Regions from separate parts of the Cytobacillus oceanisediminis genome, predicted to be linked through region 2. Evidence: riboswitches for the same ligand, from Rfam matches in the RefSeq annotation. Region 2 holds a riboswitch; the other holds the start of a gene.
What was found. Region 2 has a riboswitch for FMN ahead of ribD (bifunctional diaminohydroxyphosphoribosylaminopyrimidine deaminase/5-amino-6-(5-phosphoribosylamino)uracil reductase RibD). Riboswitches for the same ligand answer to the same signal wherever they lie in the genome.

Region 1: another riboswitch for FMN. It lies ahead of IRB79_RS20965 (ECF transporter S component); the one in region 2 lies ahead of ribD (bifunctional diaminohydroxyphosphoribosylaminopyrimidine deaminase/5-amino-6-(5-phosphoribosylamino)uracil reductase RibD).

What each region holds. Positions count from the first base shown of each region.
Region 1 is NZ_CP065511.1:4,179,173-4,189,717, reverse strand. Features, by position in the region: gene IRB79_RS20995 (response regulator transcription factor) at 283-999, shown strand; gene IRB79_RS20990 (ATP-binding protein) at 996-2,780, shown strand; gene sigX (RNA polymerase sigma factor SigX) at 3,038-3,589, shown strand; gene IRB79_RS20980 (hypothetical protein) at 3,564-4,823, shown strand; gene IRB79_RS20975 (LysM peptidoglycan-binding domain-containing protein) at 5,042-5,941, shown strand; gene IRB79_RS20970 (histidinol-phosphatase) at 6,010-6,822, shown strand; FMN riboswitch at 6,968-7,139, shown strand; gene IRB79_RS20965 (ECF transporter S component) at 7,302-7,886, shown strand; gene IRB79_RS20960 (ferredoxin) at 8,035-8,283, opposite strand; gene IRB79_RS20955 (YpbB family protein) at 8,544-9,602, shown strand; gene IRB79_RS20950 (RecQ family ATP-dependent DNA helicase) at 9,599-10,545, shown strand, end outside.
Region 2 is NZ_CP065511.1:3,944,052-3,954,596, forward strand. Features, by position in the region: gene dapF (diaminopimelate epimerase) at 1-172, opposite strand, end outside; gene IRB79_RS19705 (hypothetical protein) at 306-584, shown strand; gene IRB79_RS19710 (EAL and HDOD domain-containing protein) at 604-1,860, opposite strand; gene IRB79_RS19715 (NCS2 family permease) at 2,042-3,340, opposite strand; gene ribH (6,7-dimethyl-8-ribityllumazine synthase) at 3,625-4,101, opposite strand; gene IRB79_RS19725 (bifunctional 3,4-dihydroxy-2-butanone-4-phosphate synthase/GTP cyclohydrolase II) at 4,116-5,309, opposite strand; gene ribE (riboflavin synthase) at 5,335-5,988, opposite strand; gene ribD (bifunctional diaminohydroxyphosphoribosylaminopyrimidine deaminase/5-amino-6-(5-phosphoribosylamino)uracil reductase RibD) at 5,988-7,085, opposite strand; FMN riboswitch at 7,228-7,472, opposite strand; gene IRB79_RS19740 (EcsC family protein) at 7,600-8,421, shown strand; gene IRB79_RS19745 (TlpA disulfide reductase family protein) at 8,441-9,016, opposite strand; gene IRB79_RS19750 (hypothetical protein) at 9,106-9,894, opposite strand; gene IRB79_RS19755 (S8 family peptidase) at 10,100-10,545, opposite strand, start outside.

The sequences.
Region 1 (10,545 bases), 240 kb from region 2:
TCACGAAGGAACGCAGACTAAGAACGCCACGTCCTGTGGCAACGTCTGCATGACCCGCATCCTGCGGGCCTCAAGCACAAGCCGAGCCTCCCAAAAAGGCGTTCTTTGCCTTTTTGGGAGGATTGGTTTGTGACCTCGAGGGGGTAGGCGCTGGAGCTAGACAGTTCTCAAAATTCAAAGATAAAAATACTGAAATTAATCATACAAGCCTTCACTTCACAACAGTGAAGGCTTTAATTAAAGCTTTATTTATTTTTATTGAACGTTAGGGGGATTTGAAAAATGGAAAACCAAGTAAAAATTTTACTAGTGGATGATGAAGAAAGAATCCGCCGTTTATTAAAGATGTACCTTGAGCGTGAAAATTATTCCATTGATGAAGCGGAAAATGGAAACCAGGCTTTGTCAAAAGCTCTGGCAAATGATTACGATGTCATCCTTTTGGATTTAATGATGCCCGGCAAAGACGGCATTGAAGTATGCAGAGAGCTGAGAGAGAAAAAAGCGACTCCTGTGATCATGCTGACAGCCAAAGGGGAAGAAGTTAACCGCGTACAGGGGTTTGAAGTGGGCACTGATGATTACATTGTAAAGCCTTTCAGCCCAAGGGAAGTTGTGCTGCGCGTGAAGGCATTATTGCGCAGGTCTTCTAAAACTACCTACCTTCAAACAGAAACAACAGCAAAAGATGTAATCGTTTTTCCTCATCTAACGATCGATAATGATGCTCACAAAGTGTTGGCTGATGGGAAAGAAGTCAGTTTAACTCCAAAGGAATATGAACTTCTCTATTTCCTGGCAAAGGCGCCGGATAAGGTTTTTGACAGGGAGCAGCTGCTTAAGGAAGTGTGGCACTATGAATTTTTCGGAGATTTAAGAACAGTCGATACACATGTGAAGCGCTTGCGTGAAAAATTAAATAAAGTTTCTGAGCAGGCTGCCAGAATGATTGTCACTGTTTGGGGAGTGGGCTACAAGTTCGAGGTTATCAATGAATGATGCTCTTTAGGAGTGTTGCAGGTAAGCTATGGGGCACAATTCTTTTATTAGTTTCCTTTGTACTGCTTATATTAACAGTCATGCTGCTTGAGTTTTTTGAGAATTACCATATAAATGAAACAGAAAAAGGATTATCGAATACCGCCCATAAAATAACCAGAATTTTAAAAGAGCATAACCGTGAAGTCGGTTTGGAGATTTCCTGGGAACTTGTCGACGATGTTACAAAAGTAGTCATTATTAACTCGCCGAATGAGTACTACTATTCTCCAAACCATACAGGTTCATTAAAACTCCCTATCTCCTACCTCACCGAGGAAGATGATTTAAAAGAAGTTCTCACGGAAGATAAGACTGTAAAAAAAGTAACATCCGTTAATCCTGAGTATACAGACCTAGCCGCAGATGACGACAGCAAGATTCTTATAATTGGGGTCCCTCTTGAAGGTGACAGCAGCAATGGGGCAGTCTTTATTTATCAGTCCATTGAAGTCATGCATGAAACACTGCGTTCAACGACTAAGTTCATTTTGCTGGCAGCAGGAGTTGCCATCATTTTAACAACCATCTTTGCTTTTTTCTTATCGACAAGAATTAATGCTCCGCTTAGAAAAATGAAAGAAGCTGCTTTTGAGGTAGCAAGAGGTAAATTTGATACAAAGGTTCCGATTCTAACTAATGATGAGGTTGGCGAATTAGCCATGGCTTTTAATCAAATGGGCAGACAGCTGAAATTCAATATGAATGCTCTAAGCCAGGAAAAAGAACAGCTGGCAAGCATTCTAAGCGGGATGGCTGATGGGGTAATCACCTTCAACCGGGATGGCACGATCCTGATCACCAATCCTCCTGCAGAGCGATTTTTGCAAAGCTGGTTTTATGAACTGGATGACATTGAGAATAATACAGAGGAAGTGCCATCCAAAGTCATGGAGCTCTTCCAGCTTGCTGTAAATACCGAGAAGGAGCAGATTGGCGAAATCTCTATACAAGGGCGTTCCTGGGTGATAATCGTCAGCCCTCTTTATAATAATAAATATATAAGAGGAGCGGTTGCGGTTATCAGGGACATGACGGAGGAGCGTAAGCTTGATAAGCTCCGGAATGATTTTATAGCGAATGTTTCTCATGAATTAAGGACGCCAATTTCTATGATGCAGGGGTATAGTGAAGCGATTGTCGATGATATTGCCGGAACGGACGAAGAGAAAAAAGAGATGGCAAGTGTCATTTATGATGAATCCCTGAGAATGGGCAGGCTTGTGAATGAATTGCTGGATCTTGCCAGAATGGAAGCCGGACATATTCAGCTGACAATGGAAGAAACTGAAGTGAATTCCTATCTGCAAAGAATTATCAGGAAGTTTCAGGGGCTGGCAAAAGAGAAGGAAATTAGTCTGGAACATGATCTGCAAAGCAAGGGTGTCCCTATTCAAATTGATCCGGACAGAATTGAACAGGTCATGACCAATCTGATTGATAATGCCATCCGGCATACACCTCAGAATGGAGAGGTAAAAGTGATCGAACGAAGTGATGAACGGGGACTGTTTATTGAAGTGAAAGATTCTGGCTCAGGGATTCCCGAAGAAGACCTGCCGTTTGTATTTGAACGCTTTTACAAAGCGGACAAAGCAAGAACGAGGGGCCGATCTGGAACTGGCCTTGGCCTTGCAATTGCAAAAAATATAATTGAAGCTCATAAAGGCCATATTACCGTTCAAAGCAAGACCGGACATGGTACGACATTTTCAATCTTTATCCCTCGAAATGAAGGATAAAGGCGAGAAATGTGACGATTGTTCTTGATACACGGGAAACAATTAATTATAGGCTTAGGGAAGGAGATGCATAAAATTTCCTTCCCTATTTTTTTGAAATATATAGTTCTAAGCAATAGGCCGGGCGTTTTTGAAGGCAAGGGAGTAATCCTGCACCCAAACAGGCTCTTGCGCTTTTCTGCAAAATAATAATATAGTTAAACTGTAACTTTTTTTAGAGAGAGAACGACTATTTTATTGAACGGGGAGGGGAATCCATGGACTCCGTTTTTGATGAACTTTATAAAAAATACCATCATGACGTTTTTCAATTTCTTTTTTATATGGTCAAAAACAAGGAACTGGCTGAGGATTTAGTCCAGGAAGTCTATATAAGAGTATTAAAATCATATGAAAGGTTTGAAGGGAAAAGTAGCGAAAAAACATGGCTCTTTTCAATTGCGCGGAATGTTGCCATAGATTCCTTTCGCAAGCAAAAGGGCTGGAAGCAAAGGATTATGGAGAAATTTGACTGGTCAACTCAGCAGGTAAAGGATGAGCTCCCCTTGCCTGAAGAAATTGCCTTGCAAAGAGAAGAAATTCAGCTGATCTATCGCTGTCTGGATTTATGCACCATTGACCAGAGGCTTGTCATAATTATGAGATATATACATGAACTCAGCATTACTGAAACAGCTGATTCACTAGGCTGGACCGAAAGCAAGGTTAAAACAACCCAGCATCGTGCTTTAAAGGTGCTTAAAAAACATATGGAAGATTTTAAGGTGAAGGAGGGAATGGATAATGAAGGAATCAAAGTGGAGCGATGAGCAGCTTCAGGAATTGCTGAGCCAGATGCCTAAAATTAAAGATGATCGTGATCCGAAAGACATTTATCAAGCCATCGAAATTAAGATGGGAAAGCAAAAAAACAGAACGTGGATCCTGCCATCTATCGCAGCGGCTGCTGCCTTGCTCCTGCTTTTTATTCTCGTCCCAAACCTTATGAGCTGGCAGGAGTCTGCCGATAAGCAGGTCGAATTGAAAGCGGACCGATCAACATCATCTGAACAAATAACAAGTGAAAATAACACTATTCTGGAAGCAAGAGAGGAAGACTCTGAATTAAATGCTCAAGAGAAAGGCTCAGAAGAACAGGACCAGGCACAGCTGTCCACTGAGCCGGAAGCGGAAACAAATGATGAGATAAGCGAGAAGACAGTTGTATCAGAATCAAGCCCTACTGCCGTTTATGAAGAAGACTTGGCAGGGAAAGAGGTACTGACTTATGCGATTCCGGATAAGGATGCGCAAAATATTGTACCCGTCAGTGTTTTAATTGATGAAGACCCTGCCAGGACGAAATTTGAACAATTTGAAGACACGATGAGCAGGCTTACCGAAGTTGAATGGGGTTTAGATGATTACTATCCTTTGAAAGCAAATTTCACCTATGATCAGGGAAATAAAATGTTAACTGTTGATGTGCCAGCGGATCATCCATATAGTATATCTTCCACGACAGAATTACTTTTAGAGAAGGTCTTGGCCAATATAATGAATAATCTTGATATAGAAAAGATTAACCTCATGACTGAAGGGGAAATCGGCATTGACTTTAGCCATTATGGATATAGAGAGGAATTTATCCCGGAAAATAGCAATGGTAACTTAATTTATTATTTCTTATATCCAAATGGCGCAGATTCAACACCATTCCTGGTCCCGCTGAGAGAACAGCTCAATTCTATAAAAGAGGCTCTAATAGCCATGAAGCAAAACCGGACTGAAAATAATTTACAGGCATCTATACCAGAAGACATTGATTTTGAAACAGAAGAAATACAGGATGGGAAACTCTTAATCCGTTTTAATAATGAATCAGAAATAATAGATGATAAATCAACACTTCATGCGATTGAAGCAATACTTCTGACGGCAAAAGACTTTGATTTTGACACGGTTAAATTGGAAAATGCAGATGTTGATAAAATCGGCAAGTTTGACCTTACTGAAGAATTAAAGGTACCAGTAGCAGCTAATAAACGAGATTTGCCAAATTAGAGAGGCGGCCCATGTGGCTGCCTTTCTTTTTTTAGGAATAAAAAAACCCTCAGGTCTGCATAAAAACCATGCTGCTGGAAGTATACTAATAACTGTGCTTTTAAGAGCTTTATTGTTAATTGTTCTAAAAGAGTACAAGCTGTCATAGGGTGAAAGAGAGTGCGGTCAATGACAGGCACTCGTACGGATATTTCAGCTGACAATATAGGAGGAAAAGAATGAAGGATTACATAAGACGTTTCTTTATCGCAGGAATAATGGCTCTTTGTGTGAGTCTGTTATTTCTGGGAGGGAAGCATTCTAAAGCTGCCGAGCCAAAAATTTCGGAACTGACAGAGCATTGGGTATGGCCTGCAGATGGTGTAATTACAGATACGTTTGGGACAAGGGAAGGGCAGCATAAAGGCATCGATATAGCTGGAGATTCCGGGTCTCCTGTTTATTCTGTTGACGCAGGATTTGTATCGAGGTCTTATTATTCCCAAACATACGGGAACGTGATATTCATTAAACATAACAACCAAACTGAAACAGTATACGCCCATCTGGATAAACGCTTTTCTGCTGAAGGTGAAAATGTTGTGCAGGGACAGAAAATCGGACTGATGGGAAGCACGGGTGACTCCTCAGGGGTGCATCTCCATTTTGAAATACATACACAGGCATGGACAGCTGATAAAATAAATGCGGTTGATCCCTCTGTTGCATTTGGGATAGGAGAAGTTGGACAAGCTGTAAATGCAGTGATTAAAGATGAAAATGCGCGTGAAGTTTCAGCACGGCCGTCTAATTTTGAGTCAGGGAAAATAAAAAATGATTCCGAGGAAACTTACCATATAGTTAAAACAGGGGAAACATTATGGTCTATTGCTGCACACTATAATCTGCAGGCCGGGGATATTGCGGATTTAAATAATATTAATCCTGATAACATTTTTTCAGGTCAAAAGCTATTGATAAAGCTCGAGAAATCTATAGAATACACTGTTAAACAGGGAGATACTCTATCTTCTATAGCAAAAATGCATGATACAACAGCAGAAGCAATCAAAGACTTAAATAATGCAGATTCAGATATTATAAAAATTGGACAAATTCTAATCATTCGCAAAAAATAGAAGAGAAATGATTGCACCGCTTTACTCCCTTAAAGTATAATGGGGAAAAAAACTGGGGGAGTTTAGAAATGCTTACAGACTATCATAATCATCTCGAAAATGGCACGTTGAGCCTGGATTATTTAAAGAAATTCACAGATGCTGCAGTTCAAAAAGGGATTGAATCTTTTGGAATTTCAGAGCATGCATATCATTTCTACCAGACAGCAGACATCCTGCAGAATCCATGGGTAAACGAAAGGCGCTTTTATGATATGAAAGACTATGTGAATGTTTTTCATGAAGCTTGGAGCAATGACATAGATGTGAAGATGTCGATCGAAATGGACTACACACCCGGCAAACATGGTGAAATGGAGAAGTTTATCAATAGTTATTCTTTTGACTATGTAATCGGATCCATTCATTGGATTGGAGATTTCGGTATAGACCTGGCTGAATTTAGAAAAGAATGGGATAAACGGGATCTATATGATGTATATCGAAAGTATTTTGATCAGGTGGTCACTCTGGCTCAGTCAAATTTATTCGATATTGTTGGCCATTTAGACCTCGTGAAAATTTTTAAATATGTTCCACAGGACGAAGAATTTTTGCTGGAGCAATATGATCGTGCAGCCAATGCGCTGGCAGAATCCAAGACATGTGTTGAAATCAGCACGGCTGGTCTGCGAAAACCAGTGGGGGAACTATACCCGGACAAACGGCTTCTTCAGAAATGCCATGAAAAAAATATCCCGATTGTTCTATCGTCTGATGCGCACTTTCCTGAACATGTAGGTGCAGATTTTGAAAAGGCAATTGATCTTGCAAAAGAAGTGGGGTATAAGTCCATCATGACCTTCTCAAAAGGAGAAAGAAAGGAATATCCGCTTGGATAATATATAAAGGATGGCTATTTGCCATCTTTTTTTTTTATCTAAAAAAACTGAAAGGGTATTGGCATGGATCTAAACCTGACAGGTAAACATATCCCTTCACAGAATAACTTTTTTTCAGTATAATTAATCTGTATAAATAAATACGGTCTATCTTCGGGGCAGGGTGAAATTCCCGACCGGCGGTGACGGGTCATTCTTGACTCTAAGCCCGCGAGCCTGAGAGCAGAGTTTTTGAATAAAAAGCTTTGCGGTTAATTTGGGCAGGATTTGGTGCGATTCCAAAGCCGACAGTACAGTCTGGATGGGAGAAGATGGAGGTTCTGCAGACGTTCAAAAAATGCAGGTTTTGAACGTTATTAAGCGTGCCTTTGCAACTCTCCCTCAAGTTATATTAGCTTGAGGGTTATTTATTGTGAAGACATTTGCTTTGCTGAACCTTTCTTCTTTAGGAGAGATAGTCCTAAAAAGGAGAGAGGAACTTGAAAAAACTTAATATCAAAACTATGGTTGCCATCGGAATGCTAAGCAGCATCTCTTACGTATTAATGCTGCTCAATTTCCCAATCCCGCCGTTTCCGCAATTTCTGATGATTGACTTCAGCGATATTCCTGCATTAATCGCAGCGTTAATCTTTGGTCCAGCAGCAGGGATTTTAGTGGAACTTATAAAGAATATTCTTGATTACTTCATGACAGGGAGTGCAACAGGAGTACCTGTTGGGCATATTGCAAACTTTGCCGCAGGCATTTTGTTCGTCCTGCCGACTTATTATGTGTACAGCAAGCTGAAAACAAAAAAGGGCATGACGTTTGGGCTTGTAATCGGCACCATGGTTATGGCTGTCATAATGAGTGTGCTTAATTACCTTGTAATTCTGCCGGCATATACATTCTTCCTTAACTTCCCTGCAATGTCAGCACCTGAAATGAGAACAATGATTGTGACAGGGATATTGCCATTCAATATTTTAAAAGGTTTAATCATTTCAATTGTTTTCATGCTTATTTTTACACGCATGAGAACTTGGGTGGAAAAGCAGGCTGTTATCAAAAGCGCAGCATAATTAATATATAAATTTAAAGCAGCGGCAAATGTGTGCCGCTGCTTTTTCTGTTCACTCCATGCAAGCTTGTTAAAAGTTAACATAAAAAACTCCCTTTCATGACGAAAGGGAGCAGCAGCTTAACAAAGGATAAAGTATGGTTGAAGGATTATTCGTATTTCAGCGGATCGCCATCAAAAGCATCATCAGCTACTTTGATTGAATCGGTTGGGCAGCCCTCGAATGCATCCATCATATCATCAACTAATACATCTGGAATCTCAACGATACCCTGGTTATCATCAAGGGTAACGAATGCGATGCCTTCATCATCATAATCATAAATGTCCGGTGCAGCTGCGCCGCAAGCTCCACATGCAATACATGTTTCTTTGTCAACAATTGTATACTTTGCCATGAAAAAAACCTCCCAAGATTTAAACAATTAATCGTCCATCAAGATGATGGTAACACATTCCTCACATCTATTGTAAAACTGAATGTTCAACTTTTCAATAGAAAATGTACTGAGAATGCTTATCACATAAGGGTTTAGGCATAATTTACCCTCTAAAAAAATAATAAAAACGGCCTGCCGATTTCTTTCATGATAAAATGGAAGAAGGAGAACAAGCTTATTAAAACAAGAAAAAAATCTTTGGCCGTAAGGTGAAAAAAATGGAAAGATCTTATTTGAAAACTGTAATAATGTACTGTATTAAAGAATTACAGGGACAAAGAACTATATATTCCATTTTGCATTTGCTGAATGGAAAAAAGTCTTCCCAAACCATCCAAGATGCTCATTTATTTCAACTAACCCCGCTTTTTCGAACATTTGGAAGTTTAAGCCGGGATGCTCTGGATCATCTTGCACAAGAAATTGTAAGCAGCAGCTGGATGACTGCAACTGATGAAAAGCATTACATTTTGACTGCAGTGGGTAAGGAAAAGCTGGAAAGGTCTCTTTTAGAATGTCCAATACCGTCTTCATTAAACGGATGGCTGTATCATAGTGCAGGTGACTTGTTTTGGGAGAGGATTACTCTTTTAATTCAGGTTATATCACATTTAAATAATAACAATGTAAAATACCTCCCTATTCAAAGAAAAAGAGATGTTCATGAATGGCTGAAAAATTTTTTGAGAACATCTGGATTTGCCCGCGAGGAAGTAGGGGGTGTGCTGAACAGGGAACTTTGCCAGTGCCTCGAAAGACTAAGTGATATTAATCCTGCTGTGCTGACATTGAGGCTGACGGGCTATAACCGTATTGGCCTCACTGCTGTTCAGGCTTCAGAACAGCTGGGAATCAGGCAGGATTATTACCACCATCAGTTCCTTGGAGCCATTCATCATATTCTTGCAAGCGTAAGAGAAAATGCTGCTGAATATCCGCTTATCGATAAATTAGTGAGCGGGGCAGGAAATGAAGTTCAGCTAACGTTGTCGGCCCAAAGAACTTACACACTTCTAAAACAGGGACTGGATTTGGATGTTATAGCGAAAACGAGAAACTTGAAAAAAAGCACAATTGAGGATCATGTGGTGGAGGTAGCGTTAAATGACAGCGGCTTTAATATCACGCGCTATGTATCGGAGAAGAAGCAGAAATTGATTCTTCAAGCAGCGAACAGTGCAGATTCATTGCAATTAAAGCAAATACGTCAAATGGTGCCGGAATCCGATTATTTTGAAATCAGATTAGTCATGGCAAAGCTTGGAGAGGGACAATGAGATTAGAAGCGGTATTGCAGAGCAAATTTGGCTATCCTTCCTTCAGACCTGGACAAAAGGAGATCATTGAATCTGTGCTTTCAGGGAGAAATACTGTTGCCATGCTGCCTACAGGTACAGGAAAATCCCTCTGTTATCAGCTGCCGGGATATATGATTGAAGGCCAGGTGATTATTATATCTCCTTTGCTGTCCCTGATGCAGGATCAGGCTGAACAGCTTATGATGAATGGGGAAAAAAAGGTGATTGCATTCAATTCTTTTTTAACCCGTGCAGAGAAAAAACAGGCATTGATTCATCTGAATCAATATAAGTTTATCTTTATTTCACCTGAAATGCTTTATTATGAATCAGTACTATCTCAGCTGAAGAAATTGCGCATTGCTTTATTTGTTGTGGATGAAGCTCATTGTATCTCCCAATGGGGATATGATTTCAGGCCCGATTATTTAAAGCTTGGCGAAGTCAGAAAAATTATCGGGAACCCGGTTACACTGGCTTTAACTGCTACAGCTACCCCTGACGTTAAAGCAGATATAAAAAAGTCACTTGGCATACTGGACTGCAGCGAATTTATTTACTCCGTTGACCGACCTAATATTGCATTATCTGTAGAAAAGTTAGATAATTTCCGTAAAAAAACAGATAGACTTGTGGAGCTTGCTGAAATCCTTCAGGGTCCTGGAATTATTTATTTTTCCAGCAAAAAAATGGCGGAACAGACAGCTGATCTGCTTAGGGACAAAGGAGCCAAAAGAGTGATGGCTTACCATGGGGGAATGGACCAGGAAAGCCGCATCCTTGTGCAGCAGCAATTTATTCATGGGCAGCTCGATCTTATTTGTGCTACAAGCGCCTTTGGCATGGGGATTAATAAAGATAATATCAGGTATGTAATACACTTTCATATGCCTCTTCAGATTGAATCCTACCTGCAGGAAAT
Region 2 (10,545 bases):
CACTTTTTAATACGAAAAGAATTCCATCTGCACCAAGTTCAGTGCTGCGGTCACATATTGCTTTGGCAAGCTCAGCACGTTTCTCCTCTGTAAAATTATACGTATGGGAAATTTCATCTATTATAAAGAAATCATTTCCTGATCCATGACATTTCAGCAGTTCAATGTTCATCGTAATACCTCCAAACCATTTGTAGCTCAACTTATAAATAAGAGTGCCATAAAAGCATTTATTATTCAATAATTGTTTTCTTTATTATATTATTAACTTATCAGAAAACTGATAAGCTCCGTCATTTAGGGAAGTGACCGATATTAATACTGAACTTTATACATTTAAATTTTTCATTCAGCGGATCGAAGAGTTTGGCAGCGTTATTAATGAAAAAAATGCCTTTGTAGAAACAACTGCATTTTTTAATAAAACAATTGTATATGAAGGGAGTATCCGGGTGCGTTTCAATGACTATGGAATTTTCCCCTTCCCCGAGGACCTTTCCCGGGCAGACATTCCGGTGTCTGTTAAAAGGAAGATGGCTGCAGAAATGAAAAGGTATATTAAGCCGCAGAAAAAATATCTATAATAGTACTGCGGCTAACATATTAGCTTGGCTGTCTGCTGGTATATTTTTCAGGATTCATAAGCTGACTGGACCAGGCTAATGATTCTGAATAGATCTTAAAAATGGTTTTTTCATCAACACTCAGTTTCTCACACATTTCGCTGATCCTGCTCCATTGCGCTTTCTCTACTGCAAAAGCAAGATCGAGTATCTCTTTCAGCTTATTATTTTTCCCTCGGAGGGCTTCACAAATATCATCCTGCAAAGGAAGTTCATCGAGAATTTGACTCATCGGGATATTCAGCAATGAATCCATTAATGAAAACATTCCTGTCATAAAATAGCTCGATGATACGCTTTTTCCGGTTCTGAGTCTCCCAATTTCCTCACACATTTTGGCACGAGTCATTGATAACCTGATAGTCTCTTCTGCCATTTGGGACTTTTGAATAATATTTTCCCTTACCGCCAATACATAGATCCACTTTTCAAGTTCGATCAATCCCAGCAGAACTATCGCCTGGCGGATTGAATTTATCTTTTGCTTTGGACGATAAGCTGGTGAGTTTATTAGTTTCAGCAATTTATAAGACAGTGATATGTCACGTTCGATTAATTCAGTTATGCGGTCAAGACTTGGCTCCTCATTTGACAGGTTTTGGATCATCTCATAATAGGATTGAAAATAGGACGGGACATCATGTGTAGACATTATGACTGGCTTCGCAAAAAAATAACCCTGAAAATAATCGTAACCCTTGCTTTTCGCTTCTTCGTAGCTCTCTCTTGTCTCTACCTTTTCAGCAACTGTTTTAATTTTGAGCTGATTAACAAGCATTTCAATTTTTTCCCGCATATCCTTTGGGGTATTAAGAAAGTCCACCTTTATGATATCAGCGTATTTCAGCAATTGTCTTGCAAATGGATTGGTTGCATTGAATACATAATCATCAAGTGCGATCTGATAACCAAGTTCCTTCAAATCTTTGCAAATATTGACCAGTTCCGCACTAGGCTCTACAGTTTCAAGGATTTCGACAACGATTTCCCGAGGCCTAAAATAAGCAGGGAGCTTGAGCTTCAGCAATTTTTCCGTAAAATTAATAAAACATGGCTTTCCTTCAGAAAGATGGTCAATCCCTATATTTAAAAAACTATTAATAATTACCTCAGCCGTGGCCTGATCTTCATCTATTTCAGGAAAGGCATTTACCTGATTATTTCTATACAAAAGTTCATAAGCAAACACTTCTTCTTTAGAATTGAAAATCGGCTGCCTTGCTACAAACACTTCCATTGACATACCTCCGAAAACACCATATTACTATAGACCTATATTAGCTCAATTAATTTATTGCGTGTGTCGAAACTTGTTGAATAAAAAGAAATTTTTATATTATTATACAAAATTCCCCAGCTTTCTTTGTTTCATTAGAAAAAGAAAAAGGATGCCCCAATAGGACATCCCAATATCTATATTAACTAATCACATGAAAAACAAAGTTGAATAAAAATAAAGCAGCTATAACATACAATGCAAGTGAAACTTCCTTTGCTTTGCCAATCGAAATCTTTAAGATTGGATAAAGAATAAATCCAATGGCAATGCCGTCCGCAATACTATACGTGAACGGGATCATGGCTATGATAAAGATAGCTGGAAAGCTTTCGCTCATATCCTTTAAGTCAAGATTGCGGATGTTTTGAAGCATCAGTCCGCCAATAATGATAAGAATAGGTGCAATTGCACTGTTGGGAATCAATTTAATAACAGGAATAAAGAATGCGGATAACATAAACAGCAATCCAGTTGTAACTGCTGTCAATCCTGTACGTCCGCCGGCAGCCATACTCGCTGCACTTTCAACCGTTGCTACAGTCGGGCTTGTCCCAAAAATACCTGACAATAATGCAGAAACCGAAGTTGCCTGAAAAGCACGCTTAAACTGTTCCGGCCTATTAATAAAACCAACATGACCGTGAACTAATCCGATATTTTCAAAGACAAGAACCATTGTTAATGAAAAAATGGCAATCCAAAAAGTGACGGAAAGCAAGTTATCAAATGACATCGCTCCAAAAACTTCCATATAATCGGAAAGAGCGAACGGCTTTTCATCGGGATTTTGCACATTAATCGGACCAAAAGCCCATGCTATCAATGTTCCTGCTGCAACAGTAATCAAAAAGTTGCCGGGCACATTGCGCATGAATAAAATGATGGCAAGCAAGAACGTTAAGATGGTCGCGAGCACTTGCGGGTCTCCAAGTTCACCCATAGCAATAATGGAGTTTGTCCCTTTTTCAACGATTCCGCCTTTTTCAAGTCCGATCAGCATCAAGAAAAGTCCGAGCCCCACTGTTATTGCTTCTTTAAGTGAGTGCGGAATCGATTCGCTCAATGTCTTTGCGAATCGCGAAAAAGCCACGAATACAAAGATCAGACCAGATATAAAGACAACAGCCAATGCTTCCTGCCAGGATAAGTCCATGGATTGGACCATTGTATAGGAAAATAAAGCGTTAATTCCCATTCCAGGCACAAGGAGAATCGGTACATTTGCCCAAAACCCCATAATCAAACAGCCGGCAACCGATGTTATAATGGTTGCAAAAATGGCTGCTTCCAGCGGAATTCCTGCTTCAGAGAGAATTAGAGAGTTAACTGCGATAATATAAACAATCGTAAAAAAGCCGATTGCCCCAGCCATAACCTCCCTTTTTACAGTTGTTCCATTTGAATCAAGCTGAAAAAGCTGGTTAAACCACTTATTCATATATACTACCTATCTATTCAATTAGCCCTCTCCCTACCCGCTCTCCCCGTATATATCTCCCTCAGTTAAGAGTGATCAGTAAAAAGTACGGGTGAGCCACAAGCTGTATTTTATCAAAAAAAACTCTTTCTGCCAATAGAAAGGTCAGACGTCTGCTCATATTTTTCAAAAAAAAATCAGCGGATATTCCCCCGCTGATTTTTGATAGATATAGCAACAGGGCAAGACTGTTGCACCTGTAAGCATACACTTATTTTTTTCATGCCTGCAAAAAATGCGGAACTTTATTCACTGTCAGATAATTGTCTATACAGATTGCCCATTTCAATAGCTCCAACAGCCGCTTCCCATCCTTTGTTTCCGGCTTTGGTGCCTGCACGCTCAATTGCCTGTTCAATCGTGTCAGTTGTAAGAACACCGAAGATTACAGGGACACCGCTCTGCAATGCTGTCGCTGAGACCCCTTTAGCCACTTCGCCGCTGACAAAATCAAAATGCGGAGTTGCTCCGCGGATCACTGTGCCAAGGGTGATGACTGCATCATATTTTCCGGATTGGGACAGCTTTTTAGCTGCCAGTGGGATTTCGAATGCTCCAGGAACCCAAACAACCGTCACATCTTCTTCGCTTACTCCGTGGCGCTTAAGTGCATCTTCCGCTCCGCTTAAAAGCTTGCCTGTAATGAATTCATTAAAACGCGACACTACAATTGCCATTTTTAATCCTGTTCCTACTAAATGTCCTTCGATTACCTTTTTCATCTCTAATCGCTCCCTTAAAATTGTAATAAATGCCCAAGTTTTGTTTTCTTTGTTTTTAAGTAAATCTCATTTTCAGATTTGGCAGGCATTTGAAGAGGAACTCGTTCGGATACCTCCAGCCCATAGCCGCCCAGTCCAGCAATTTTGCGGGGATTATTGGTTAGCAGGCGCATTTTTTTTACCCCGAGATCCCTAAGGATTTGTGCACCTACCCCATAGTCGCGAAGATCGTCCTTAAATCCGAGCTTATGATTTGCTTCAACGGTATCGTAGCCCTCTTCCTGCAGCTTATAGGCTTTCAATTTATTGATCAGGCCGATGCCGCGCCCTTCCTGTCTCATGTATAAAAGGATTCCCCGGCCTTCCTCTTCAATCTGCGATAATGCTGCTTCAAGCTGCGGCCCGCAGTCGCAGCGGTTAGACCCGAATACATCCCCGGTCAGGCACTCCGAATGAACACGAAGCAATACGGGTTCGTTTTCATCGATTTCTCCCTTTACAAGAGCAACATGGTCTTTTCCATCGATTGTGTTTGTATAACCTACCGCTCTAAAATCTCCAAATTCTGTTGGAAGCTGTATCTCCACTTCCCTTTTTACAATGGAGTCATGCTTCAATCGATACTCTATCAGTTGCTGAATAGTAATCATTTTTAAGTTAAACTTTTCAGCCACTTTTTCAAGATCATCCACTCGCGCCATTGTTCCATCGTCTTTCATAATTTCACAGATAATCCCGGCTGGTGCTGCACCGGCAAGACGTGCCAGATCGACCGCAGCCTCTGTATGGCCTGCCCGCCTTAGTACTCCCCCCTTTTTCGCCACTAGAGGAAAAACATGTCCCGGCCTGGAAAAGTCTGAAGGTTTAGCGTCATCCTCAAGCATTTCCTTTATCGTGAAAGCACGCTCAAATGCACTGATGCCTGTAGTGGTTTTCACATGGTCAATACTGACTGTGAAAGCTGTCCCATGGCTGTCAGTGTTCACTTCTGCCATTGGATTCAGTTCCAGCTTTTCAGCCAGCTCCTCAGTGATAGGTGTACAGATCAGGCCTCTGCCTTCTTTGGCCATAAAGTTGATCGTATCGGGTTTCGCATATTCCGCGATTGCCAGGAAATCACCTTCATTTTCCCTGTCTTCATCATCACAGACAATGATGACTTTTCCTGCTTTTAAATCTTCTAATGCCTCATTTATTTCACTGAACATGTTTGATTGACCCTCCTTTTGCTCATTATAAGAAGCCATTCTCTTTTAGGAATCGCTCTGATACTCCTTCTTTAGGCGAAGCGGTTTCCTGCTGCCTATTCATGAAGGAATATAGATATTTGGCAAGCATATCGAACTCGAGGTTAACAATGTCTCCCGCTGCTTTGAAGCCGAGTACCGTTTCACTTGCTGTGTGGGGAATGATCGAGACAGTAACAGTATTGTCTTCATTACCGAAAACAGTCAGCGAAATCCCATCCACGGCAATTGATCCTTTCATGATAAGCAAATGGCTTAATGCAGGCGGCACAGATATTTGTATATAAATGGCATTTTCGCTTGTTGATTTTTTTATGATCTGACCTGTTCCATCAACATGCCCTGTCACAAAATGCCCTCCAAAGCGGCCATTTGCTGACATCGCCCTCTCCAGATTGACTTTTGTTCGTTCTTTAATGGCAGAAAGCGAAGTACTTTTGAATGTTTCAGGCATGACATCTGCTGAAAATTCATTTTTCGCAAATTCCGTAACTGTAAGGCACACGCCATTAACCGAAATGCTGTCCCCCAGTCCAACATCTGATAAAACTTTGGAGGCCTGAATTGTCAGTTTCATGGCCTTGCCTTGCTGAACTACTTTTTTTACTGTTCCCAGTTCCTCAATAATTCCAGTAAACATTATTCCCTGGCCTCCCTCAGCGGTTTTGCGGTAATTCTAAGGTCTCCGCCAATCCTTTGAATTTCTGTGAATTCCAGTACAGGGGCGTCTTTTACATAGTTGGCACCCTCCCCGCCAATAAATGGAATCGCCTTATTGCCTCCAATAATTTTAGGAGCCACATAAAGGATTATCTGCTGAAAGAAACCGCTTTTTATAAATGAAGCATGAACCTCTGAACCGCCTTCAACAAATAAAGTCATGATATTTCTTTCACCTAAATTTTTTAATACTTCTATAATCGGCACCTCATTAGCAGGAAAAGAAAAAACTTCAGCATCATACTTCTTTATCTCTTCTGCCTTTGACCGATCTATTTCGCAGCCGGTAAAGATTATGGTCTTTACAGACTGATCTCGGATGACATTTGCGTCAGCCGGAATTCTCAGATTTGTATCTAATACTACTCGAATGGGATTTTTTCCGCCTTGGGGCAGCCTGGCGGTTAAAAGGGGATTATCGTGAATGATCGTATTTACACCTGTAAGTATTGCGTCATGTTCATGCCGTAGCCGATGTACATCCTGCCTGGATTCTGGAGAGGTAATCCATTTGCTGTCACCGGTTTTTGCAGCTGTTTTCCCATCAAACGATGAGGCTGCTTTAATGGTTACATATGGTGTCTTTGTTTTTATTAAATGGAAAAATGGTTCGTTTAGGGCATCTGCTTCCTCCTTCAATAAGCCGGTCACTACTTCAATCCCGGCATCCTGCATCCTTTCAATTCCTTTGCCGGAAACAAGAGGATTTGGATCGGCAGAAGCAATAAAAACCCTACTAATTCCTGAATTAATTATTAAGTCTGCGCATGGCGGAGTCCTGCCAAAATGGCTGCATGGCTCAAGCGTGACATAAATATCAGCGCCTTTAGCCTTATCGCCAGCTGCAGCAATCGCATGGACTTCAGCATGGGGAGTACCTGCTTTCAGGTGAGCACCCATCCCCAGAATTTCACCATTTTTAACAACAACCGCACCCACCTGCGGGTTAGGACTGGTTTGGCCTTTAGTGGCCGCTGCCAGGCTGATGGCTAACTTCATATATTCCTGATGGTTCAAATTATCTGATTCCTCCTTCCCTTACTATTTCTCCAAATTAAGTATGAAACGGCAAAACCCCGTACACCAGCTAGGTGAAACGGGGCAAAATCACATGACGAAATAAGCGTTTAAAAAAGCTTTTTTCAACGCAGCACTATAATCATTCCTTCTCCCATCCAGACTTTCACTGTCGGCTTTGGAGTTTCACCAAATCCACCGTTTTCATAAGAGAAAAGCGGAAGGCGCCTGGAGCTAGACACTTATCTAGCTTCAGAATTTATGCAAACTTATCTTTTTGAAAAGCGCAAGCACCTTGCATCTCTACTAATAAAACCGGGTCACGGACTAAGAGGGCGTACCCTCATCACCGCCGGTTGGGAATTTCACCCTGCCCCGAAGGAAATCCTATTCTATTATAAGAATCTTACCATGAATAGTCGGAATATACAAAGAGAATTGCTTGTGAAAGAATTGAAACTTTTGCTTTAAACAGCCGTATAGTTAACTATAGAAGAAGGAGAGGACTTTAAATATGATTGAACCAAGAGAACATCTAATAAATGAATTAAGAAAATGTGAAGAATGGGAAAAAGACCAAGGTGATTTATGGTTTTGGGAGAAGCTGGGAAGACTCCCTTTTAAACTTATTGATAGATTCACACCGGAGTTCATACAAAAAAAGGTTGGAGTGATTCTTGATGAGCTTGGCACATATATTCAATCAGGAGGAAGATATTTAAGTTCAGCTTCGGCGTTAAAGAATTATTATCCTGAACAAAATATTCATACCTTACAGGATGTAGAAGCCCTGCCCATATCAAAGATGGATGAAGCCGCCGAAAAGCTAAGCTCAAACCGTAAAAGAACCGCTGCATTGCAAGGTGCTAGTACCGGGGTCGGAGGGATTTTCACCCTGACGATTGATATCCCTCTTCTCCTTGGCATTCAGCTAAAAACTCTGCAGGATATCGCGATTTGCTATGGCTTTGATCCAGCTGATAAGAATGAAAGAATGTTCATCGTAAAAATTCTGCAATTTGTTTCCAGTGACATTGTAGGAAAAAAAGCCATTCTGCAGCAGCTTTCCATGTTTGGTTCTAAAGAAGACGGATCAAAAAGGGAAGTCGTTTCAGAGCTTCAGGGATGGAGAGAAGTTGTGTTTTCTTACAGGGATCAAATTGGCTGGAAAAAACTTTTCCAAATGATCCCGATAGCCGGACTGCTGTTTGGGGCTTTCATAAATCGCTCAGCCGTAAATGACATTGCCGAAGCAGGCATTATGCTATACCGAAAAAGAGTAATCGTTAATCGTCTGCACCAGAATAGGATTACAGAAATAAAACCGGAGAGCTAAAATGGCTCTCCGGTTTTATTTAAGGAAGCTTTTTGATCTCCTTCTCCATATACTCTTCATTTAAAGCTCCCAAAACTTTCTCTCTAATAACACCATCAGAATCAATAAAATAGCTTGTAGGATAAGCCATTATATTATAGTCAGAACCCGCCTCTCCTTTTACATCCATAGGAATTGTAAAAGTCAGCCCCAGCTCTTTTACGAATTTCTCTGCGTCACTGCTATTTTTTTCTGTGTTTGTGAGATTGACGGCTAGAATATCGAAATTTTCATCTTTATACTTGTTATACAGCTTCTCCATATGCGGCATTTCCGCACGGCAAGGAGGACACCAGCTTGCCCAGAAATTTAAAAGCACTGCCTTGCCCCTGTAGTCGGAGAGTTTTACTGGGTTTCCTTCCATATCTGACAGTTCAAAATCAGGAGCAAGATTTCCTTTCTCAAGACCAACAGGCAAATCTTCAGGATCTTCCATTTTATCGTATTTCTGCATTTGTCCGGCTTGCTCTACTACCCCTTTTTCCTTGAGAATTGTTTTGTCAACAATAAACAGCAAAAGGACAATAACCGCGGCTGCGAGTAGAAATTTTTTCATTCCAACACCTCTATACTGATATCCCTATATATTAGCTGAACTTATCATACTATATGGGGAATATAGAATCTATAAATGTGCACTCTGTTTTAGTGATTGCGGTAAAGAAAAAACGTCGCAAAAATGGCATAAATTCTAAGCTTTTCTTTTGCTGTCAGACCCTCATCAAAAGAAAGTACAGGTGTATTGGGGTCCCTAAACTGCTGCCCCCATTCAAGCGGCATCCATCCTTTGCGAAGACGTGCAATCCTTTTTGATTTCTCATCAAGAACTTGAAAATCCGTATGGAAAAAGGTTTTAGCAATGGAATATCGATCACAGCCATTCTCAAATACCAGTTTGGATCCATCTTTTTTATTAATTATTGTTTCTTTGCAGGAGTCTTTCGCAAACGAAATATTCATGCCTTTTTTATCGATTAGGATTGATGCCTCCAGATTATCTTTATGATCGTAGATTCCCAGCCTTCTTGGAAAAAGCCGGTCCAAAAAATAAGGCAAGAACCATCGAAACTTCCACATTTTCATATCCCTGATTTCACCAACCTGCCTTCCTTCCGGATCAAAAAGCACCATTCTAAGGGCGGGAGCCGGCATAAAAGCGATCATCAAATTTGACTGGCATAAGAATGAGAGAAGGGCTTGTCTGCTTTTCTTGGAATTTCCCTCCTCAATCTCAGCCGCCCTTTGCTTATTCAGCAAGTGAATTTGATGGCACAGAAAACTATATATGATGAAAGGGATTAGAAAAAGAATTAAATTAGTCCGTGGAAATTCATTTATTAAAACCAATAGAAGGAAAAATGGAGGTACAAGTGCGGCAAGGCTAGCATTTATTGAGATGTCAGCTGTTTTCCGGTAATATTGCTGGATATTCATTAGTATGTCTCCCCCGCTATATGTATTTCTCTATATTCTATTAAATAGTTCCAAAAAAAATGAATTTTTGGCAGGATTTTATGAAGGGGAAATATTGCTGCATCTGCAGATAGTCTGTTTGAGTTTTTCGTTAACATCTTTATTCGCTGATTTTCCTTCAAATAAAAAAGCTGACGGACACTTTCCGCCAGCTCGTTTGATGGAATTATTTTAAAGCATTAACTGCATTAATTAGCCCATGGCCAGATTGTTCGTCGTATCCAGGCTTGAAGATATCTTCTGATGAAGATTGAATGATCTGCTTTACTTGTGAAGGAGAGATTTGGTCTTTCCCATGTTTTGCAATGATAACACCAGCCAGTGCCGCAACTTTCGGAGCAGCCATAGAAGTCCCGCCTTTATACCCATACCCGCCGCCAGGGATTGTGGCTAATGCCAAATAAGTATTGTCTCTGCCAGCTCCAGTATTTGGATCATAGTTTGGTCCCAGGTCTCCGCCAGGTGCCATGACATCAATTTTGCCGACACCGTAATTGGAATAGAAAGCAAGATTCTTTAAAGCGCCTCCCGCAGATACACGAATCATCAATTGACTGCTGGGGCTTCTGTGTGTTGCACCGTTATCAGAACCTGACAGCTGTCCCGGGCTCT